Regions from separate parts of the Streptomyces sp. NPDC047917 genome, predicted to be linked through region 2. Evidence: riboswitches for the same ligand, from Rfam matches in the RefSeq annotation. Region 2 holds a riboswitch; the other holds the start of a gene.

What was found. A riboswitch is a leader RNA that binds a small molecule or an ion and turns the genes downstream of it on or off. The one in region 2 is predicted to bind glycine.
Region 1: it holds a riboswitch for glycine, as region 2 does, so the genes downstream of both, gcvP (aminomethyl-transferring glycine dehydrogenase) here and gcvT (glycine cleavage system aminomethyltransferase GcvT) in region 2, are expected to answer to the same signal.

What each region holds. Positions count from the first base shown of each region.
Region 1 covers NZ_JBIDCA010000017.1:7,892-11,928, reverse strand. Annotated here, with positions in the region: gene gcvP (aminomethyl-transferring glycine dehydrogenase) at 1-1,082, opposite strand, end outside; glycine riboswitch at 1,277-1,373, opposite strand; gene ACGF8B_RS34940 (PRC-barrel domain-containing protein) at 1,487-1,855, shown strand; gene ACGF8B_RS34935 (DNA polymerase IV) at 1,780-3,264, opposite strand; gene ACGF8B_RS34930 (MerR family transcriptional regulator) at 3,322-3,939, opposite strand.
Region 2 covers NZ_JBIDCA010000023.1:11,749-15,785, reverse strand. Annotated here, with positions in the region: gene ACGF8B_RS39700 (AAA family ATPase) at 1-629, opposite strand, end outside; glycine riboswitch at 789-886, shown strand; gene gcvT (glycine cleavage system aminomethyltransferase GcvT) at 1,028-2,164, shown strand; gene gcvH (glycine cleavage system protein GcvH) at 2,257-2,634, shown strand; gene glyA (serine hydroxymethyltransferase) at 2,655-3,914, shown strand.

The DNA.
Region 1 (4,037 bases), on a different contig from region 2:
TCCGGGCCGTGGTACACCGCGTACATCCCGGCCATGACGGCGAGCAGTACCTGGGCGGTACAGATGTTGCTGGTGGCCTTCTCGCGGCGGATGTGCTGCTCGCGGGTCTGAAGGGCCAGCCGGTAGGCCTTGTTGCCGTCCGCGTCGACGGAGACACCGACCAGGCGGCCGGGAAGGCTGCGGGCGAACTTCTCGCGCACGGCCATGAACCCGGCGTGCGGTCCGCCGAAGCCCATCGGCACACCGAAGCGCTGCGTGGTGCCGACCGCGATGTCCGCGCCCAGCTCGCCCGGCGAGGTGAGCAGGGTCAGGGCGAGCAGGTCGGCGGCGACCGTGACGATCGCACCCAGCTCGTGGGCCTGCTCGATGACGGGCTTGATGTCCCGGACGGCTCCGGAGGCGCCCGGGTACTGAACCAGCACGCCGAAGACACCGCGCTCGGCGATCTCCGCCGGGATTCCGTCGGACAGATCGGCGACGACGACCTCGACACCGGTCGGCTCGGCGCGGGTCTCGATGACCGCGGTCGTCTGCGGCAGGGCGTCGGCGTCGATCAGGAAGACCCCGTTCTTCACCTTGCCGACGCGCCGGGAGAGCGCCATGGCCTCGGCGGCCGCGGTGCCCTCGTCGAGCAGCGAGGCGCCGGAGGTCGGCAGCCCGGTCAGCTCGGCGACCATCGTCTGGAAGTTGAGCAGCGCCTCCAGCCGGCCCTGCGAGATCTCCGGCTGGTACGGCGTGTAGGCCGTGTACCAGGCGGGGTTCTCCATGACGTTGCGCAGGATTACCGGCGGGGTGAAGGTGCCGTAGTAGCCGAGCCCGATCATCGGGGCCAGGACCTGGTTGCGGTCCGCGAGCTCGCGCAGCTCGGCGAGGACCTCGGCCTCGGTGCGAGCGGCCGGCAGCCCGAGCGCCTCCGCGCTCTTGATGACATCGGGCACCGCGGCCGCGGTGAGTTCGTCCAGCGAGCCGTAACCGACCTGGGCGAGCATCTTCGACTGCGCCTCGGCATCGGGTCCGATGTGGCGCTGCTCGAACGGAATACCCTGCTCCAGCTGGGAGAGCGGAGTGCGACGGGGGGTCATGGTGGAGGCCTCCTGGTCTGTCACGACCTGCGAGGGGCACCACGGCGCGGGTGCCCGAACGGCCTCCCCCTCTGTCATCTCAACCTGAGAGCTTCACCGGCGCGCCGTGCGGCGTACCGGCTTTCACCGTCGGTGAGGAAGGGAATCGCACCGGCACTCGGCCGCACGAAACCCGCCCTGCTTTCCAGAGTGACCTCGTCCGTGCGGTACGGGGGCCTGAGAGATTCCGGGGAGGATTTGCTCCTTCGGCGCCTTCGGATCAGCTCCGGAGGACTCTCCCGCACGGGGTCAGCAGCCATGACCAGCCTACCAGCGGGCTTCGTGGCTGATTTCTCGAGTGGCCAACCACCCGGATCTGCCTTTTTGTAGTGCTAGTGGAGTAGCCGCGACCAGTGGGAGGGACCGTGCAGACCGACATCGATCCGCGCAGCCTGATCGGCCGCAAGGCGTTCGACCGCAAGGGCACCAAGATCGGAACCGTGGACGAGGTGTACCTCGACGACGCGACCGGTGTGCCCGAGTGGGCGGCCGTACGTACCGGACTCTTCAGCCGGGACGCGTTCGTCCCCCTGGAACCCAGCGAATTCGTGGAGGACACGCTCCGCATCCCCTTCGACCGTGCCCTGATCAAGGACGCGCCGGACTTTGGTGTCGGCCGCCACCTCTCGCCGGAACAGGAGCTCCAGCTCTACCGGCACTACGGACTGGACTCCGCGCCGGAGGAGACCGGCCCGGACAGGGACTTCGGCAGGCTGGCCGGCCAGGACGAGTAGTCCTGCGGGTCACGCACCAGGGGCAGCGGATCGGCGGGCCGGAGCTCCGGGTCGTCGATCCGGAACGTACGCACCCGGCCGGGCGGCGATCCGGGCTCCTCGAACCGCACCGTCACCCGTCCGACGCCGCTGCCCTGCACCCAGCCGTGGCCGTGCGTCTCGTGGTGCACGTCGTGTCCGGCGGGCCAGCGCCGTGCCGCGCGCTGCTCGGCACTCTCCGGGACCTCCGCCCGGGGATCGCCGGGCGGCCCGGTCGCCTCGTCCCCCGCCGGTGCCGTCCCCGCTGCCGGTTCCCCGGCTGATTCCCCGGCCGACTCCTCGGCAGCGGCGCGCTCCCCGGCGGCCTGCGCGAAGAGGTCCTCCTGTGTGTAGTCGGCAAGCCCCGTCACCCCCACTCCGAGGAGCCGGACGCCCCCGGTGGTGTCAACGGCCTCCAGGAGCCGTGCGGAGGCCTCACGGACCACCGTGGGGTCGTCCGTGGGCCCACGGAGCGTCTCGGACCTCGTGAGCGTCGAGAAGTCGTACCGGCGCACCTTCAGCACCACCGTGCGCCCGGACCGCCCCGCGCCCCGCAGCCGCTGTACGCAGCGGTCGGCCAGCCGCTCGACCTCGGCCCTGATCCGCACCCGGTCGTGCAGGTCGGCGTCGAAGGTGTCCTCGACCGACACCGACTTGGCGTCCCGCTCCGCGACCACCGGCCGGTCGTCGTACCCGAACGCCATCCGGTGCAGCGAGCTCCCGTGCGCCTTCCCCAGCAGGCGCACCAGCTCGTCCTCACCCGCCTCGGCCAGGTCGTCGACCGTCGTCATCCCGGCCCGGCGCAGATGATCCGCCGTCGTCGGCCCGACACCGGGGAGGATCCGCACCGACATGGGCGCGAGCAGCGCCCGCTCCGTGCCCGGCTCTATGAGCAGCAGGCCGTTCGGCTTCGCCTCCTCCGAGGCGATCTTGGCCAGCATCTTGGAACCGGCGAGCCCGACCGATCCGGTGAGCCCGGTGACCTCCTTGATCGCCGTACGCAGCTGCGCGCCGATCTCCAGCGCCGAGGCCGTGTCGTCGGCCGTCCCCCCGGCCTCCAGGTCCACGAAGGCCTCGTCCAGGCTGAGGGGCTCGACCAGCGGGGAGAGCCGTGCCAGCAGCTCCATCACCTGGTCGCTCACGGTCCGGTAGAGCTGGAAGCGCGGCACCAGATAGGCCGCATTGGGCGCCAGCCGCCGCGCCTGCGCCGTCGGCATCGCCGAGTGCACCCCGAAGCGACGCGCCTCGTACGACGCGGTGGCGACCACTCCGCGCGGCCCGAGCCCGCCCACCACCACCGGCTTGCCGCGCAGGCTCGGCTTCGCCGCCTGCTCCGCAGAGGCGTAGAAGGCATCCATGTCCAGATGCAGGATGGTGGGCGCGGCTCTCACATCAATCGATGCTGCCCTACGGCACTGACAATGGCCGCGCCCGAACCCCCGGCCGCGTCAGCCGGCGCGGTTGCGCCGCCGCGCAAGCTCATCGGTGGGGTTGTTCCCGATGAGGGTCTCGCCGGTGTCCACCCGCTCGCCGTGCAACTGCGAGAGCGCGGCGTCCACGTCCTGCCACACCACTCCCACCGCGATGCCGAAGACCCCCTGGCCGCCCTGGAGCAGACTGACGACCTCGTCGGGCGAGGAGCACTCGTAGACCGTCGCCCCGTCGCTCATCAGCGTCATCCGCTCAAGGTCCTGGAATCCGCGGGCCCGCAGATGCTGAACCGTGGTGCGGATGTTCTGGAGAGCCACTCCGGTGTCCAGGAAACGCTTCACGATCTTCAGCAGGACGACGTCCCGGAAGCTGTAGAGGCGCTGTGTCCCGGAGCCGTAAGCCGGACGCACACTCGGCTCCACCAGGCCCGTACGCGCCCAGTAGTCGAGCTGCCTGTATGTGATCCCGGCGGCCGCACAGGCGGTCGGCCCGCGGTAGCCGATGTCGCCGGCCGATGCCACTTCGTCCCCCGCCACCGCCGCCGGTTTAACCGGTTGCATGATGGTGTGGTCGGCTGTACTCCCCTGCTGCGGATACGGCCCACCCGCTGCCGTACCGTCGCCGCTGCTTCTCACGCCGACCTCCGTCCTTGACCTGCCATCTCGAAGGTAGGCAGTCACTCGGGGTGCGTCAACGATCGCCACACTCGGCACGCCGAGTGATAATCACCCTG
Region 2 (4,037 bases):
CGGTCCAGCAGCACCGCCGAGCCGCATCCGGGCGGCAGCAGCCCCTTCTCCGTCGCCCGCAGCAGCCTGCCCACCGCCCTGCGGTGCCGGGCGAAGGCGTATCCCGATACGCCGCGTCCGCGCTCGCGCTGGCCCTCCCGCGCGGTCTCGGGCGTGACGTCGAGCAGGACCAGCCGCAGCGCCCGGCCCCGGCGCCGCGCGTCCCGGGCCAGCCAGCCGCGCACCCAGGACTGCGTCCCGCAGTCGTGGACGACGACGGACACCCCGGAACGCAGCACCCGCCACAGCCCCCAGTAGTGGGCGGCACGGACGAGCGGGCGGTAGAGGGCGTACGGGAATAACCGGGGCACGGACCGCGCCCAGCGGTCCCGGGTGTCCTGGGAGTCGATGGCGTGCGCCGTCGTCACCGCGCGCCGGATGAGCGTCGACTTGCCGCTGCCGGGCAGCCCGGAGACCACGACCACGTCGCCCGCCGCGAACCGCAGGGCGCGCGGGCTGCGCCCGGCCCGCTCCCGCAGATCCCGTACGACGGGCGCGCGCCCCGACATCTCCCTGGCCGGGGCCCCCGGCTGTGCGGGCATCGCCCCGTGTGCGAACCCCGCGGTCGTCGCGTACCGCTGCAACGTCATCGCCCTCCCCCTGTCGGATCACCCCACGTATGCCCCTGAAGTGTAAAGAAAAGGTAATGCGGCACAACCGTCCACGCCGGTGATTTCCGGCGGGGGACCGGGGCCCCACTCCGGCCCGATGCGTGCGATGATGGCCCGGCCAACTGCATAAAGGCCGTTCGAATCCGCGCGGGAGAGTTCCGGTCACTACCTGTGCCGGGCGCCGAAGGAGCAAGTTCCTCCCTTGAATCTCTCAGGCCCCGTACCGCGTGGATGAGGCAGATCTGAAAAGCGGGCCGCTTCGCGGCTCCACCCAAGGTGCAAGCCGAACCCTTCCAGGGGGTCTCGGCGAACCTCTCAGGTTCCGATGACAGATGGGGAGGGATCGTCCTCGTCGTCATGCCCTGGGAGCCATATCCATGAGCACCGCCCCCCGCCTCACCGCCCTCGATGCCCTGCACCGTTCGCTGGGCGCGACCATGACCGACTTCGCGGGCTGGGACATGCCCCTGCGGTACGCCAGTGAGCGCGACGAGCACAACGCGGTGCGCACGAAGGCCGGACTCTTCGACCTGTCGCACATGGGCGAGATCACCGTCACCGGCCCCGCGGCCGCGGCCTTCCTGAACTTCGCGCTGGTCGGCAACATCGGCACCGTCGCCGTGGGCCGGGCGCGCTACACGATGATCTGCGCCGAGGACGGCGGCATCCTCGACGACCTGATCGTCTACCGGCTGGGGGAGGCGGAGGCCCCCGAGTATCTGGTCGTCGCCAACGCGGGCAACGCCCAGATCGTGCTGGACGCGCTGACGGCCCGCGTCGAGGGCTTCGACGCCGAGGTGCGCGACGACCGGGACGCGTACGCGCTGCTCGCCGTCCAGGGCCCGGAGTCCCCCGCCATCCTGGCCTCGGTCACCGACGCCGACCTGGACGGCCTGAAGTACTACGCCGGTCTGCCGGGCACGGTCGCCGGTGTCCCCGCGCTGATCGCCCGTACCGGCTACACCGGCGAGGACGGCTTCGAGCTGTTCGTCGCCCCCGAGCACGCCGAGCGGCTGTGGCAGGCGCTGACCGAGGCGGGCGCCTCCCGGGGCCTGATCCCGTGCGGGCTCTCCTGCCGCGACACGCTGCGCCTGGAGGCGGGCATGCCGCTGTACGGGCACGAGCTGACCACGGAGCTCACCCCCTTCGACGCCGGTCTCGGCCGGGTCGTGAAGTTCGAGAAGGAGGGCGACTTCGTCGGCCGCAAGGCCCTTGAGGCCGCCGCCGAGCGCGCCGAGACCGCTCCGCCGCGCAAGCTGGTCGGCCTGGTCGCCGAGGGCCGCCGGGTGCCGCGCGCCGGCTACCCCGTTGTCGCCGTGGGCGGAGCCGGCGTCCAGGTCGTCGGGGAGGTCACCTCCGGCGCCCCGTCCCCGACCCTGGGCAGGCCGATCGCCATGGCATACGTCGACGCCGCGCACGCCACGCCCGGCACCGAGGGCGTCGCGGTGGACATCCGTGGCACCCACGAGCCGTACGAGGTCGTGGCGCTGCCGTTCTACAAGCGCCAGAAGTGACCCCCGCGCTCATCGAGAAGTGACGCAGTCGCGTCTCACACCGTAAGACCACCGTTCATCAGCACTCCCCCGCGTACAGGAGAATTCAGGTCATGAGCAACCCCCAGCAGCTGCGTTACAGCAAGGAGCACGAGTGGCTGTCGGCCGTCGAGGACGGTGTGGCCACGATCGGCATCACCGAGTACGCGGCCAACGCGCTCGGCGACGTCGTCTACGCCCAGCTCCCCGCGGTCGGTGACACGGTGACCGCGGGCGAGACCTGCGGTGAGCTGGAGTCGACCAAGTCGGTCAGCGACCTGTACTCCCCGGTCACCGGCGAGGTCACCGAGGCGAACCAGGACGTCGTGGACGACCCGTCGCTGGTGAACTCCGCTCCCTTCGAGGGCGGCTGGCTGTTCAAGGTACGCGTCACGGAGGAGCCGGCCGACCTGCTCTCCGCCGACGAGTACACCGAGTTCTCCGGCAACTAAAGACCCCAAGGGACCACCTGATGTCGCTTCTCAACTCATCCCTCCACGAGCTGGACCCCGACGTCGCCGCCGCCGTCGACGCCGAGCTCCACCGTCAGCAGTCCACCCTCGAAATGATCGCCTCGGAGAACTTCGCTCCGGTCGCGGTCATGGAGGCCCAGGGCTCCGTCCTGACCAACAAGTACGCCGAGGGCTACCCCGGCCGCCGCTACTACGGCGGCTGCGAGCACGTCGACGTGGTCGAGCAGATCGCCATCGACCGCATCAAGGCGCTCTTCGGCGCCGAGGCCGCGAACGTCCAGCCGCACTCCGGTGCGCAGGCCAACGCCGCCGCGATGTTCGCGCTGCTCAAGCCGGGCGACACGATCATGGGCCTGAACCTGGCCCACGGCGGTCACCTGACCCACGGCATGAAGATCAACTTCTCCGGCAAGCTCTACAACGTGGTCCCGTACCACGTCGACGAGACCGGCGTCGTGGACATGGCCGAGGTCGAGCGCCTCGCCAAGGAGTCCAAGCCGAAGCTGATCGTCGCCGGCTGGTCCGCGTACCCCCGTCAGCTGGACTTCGCCGCCTTCCGCCGCATCGCGGACGAGGTCGGCGCGTACCTGATGGTCGACATGGCGCACTTCGCCGGTCTGGTGGCCGCGGGGCTGCACCCCAACCCGGTGCCGCACGCCCACGTCGTCACGACCACCACGCACAAGACCCTCGGCGGTCCGCGCGGCGGTGTGATCCTCTCCACCCAGGAACTCGCCAAGAAGATCAACTCGGCGGTCTTCCCGGGCCAGCAGGGCGGTCCGCTGGAGCACGTGATCGCGGCCAAGGCGGTCTCGTTCAAGGTCGCGGCGACCGAGGAGTTCAAGGAGCGCCAGCAGCGCACCCTGGACGGCGCCCGCATCCTCGCCGAGCGCCTGGTACAGCCGGACGTCACCGAGGTCGGCGTCTCCGTCCTCTCCGGCGGTACGGACGTGCACCTGGTCCTCGTCGACCTGCGCAACTCGGAGCTGGACGGCCAGCAGGCCGAGGACCGGCTGCACGAGCTGGGCATCACGGTCAACCGGAACGCCATCCCGAACGACCCCCGGCCCCCGATGGTCACCTCGGGCCTGCGGATCGGTACGCCCGCCCTGGCGACCCGCGGCTTCCAGGCCGAGGACTTCACCGAGGTCGCGGAGATCATCGCCGCCGCCCTCAAGCCGTCGTACGACGCGGACGCCCTGAAGGCCCGCGTCGTCGCGCTGGCCGGGAAGTTCCCGCTGTACCCCGGCCTGAAGTAGTCCGGACAAGTTCTGGTAACACGTTGGGGCGGGGCACCGCGCACACTGAACTGTGAGCGCGGTGCCCCGTCCCATGCCCCCGCCCTCCGGGCCGCCCGGCCCATACCGCACCGCACCACCCGG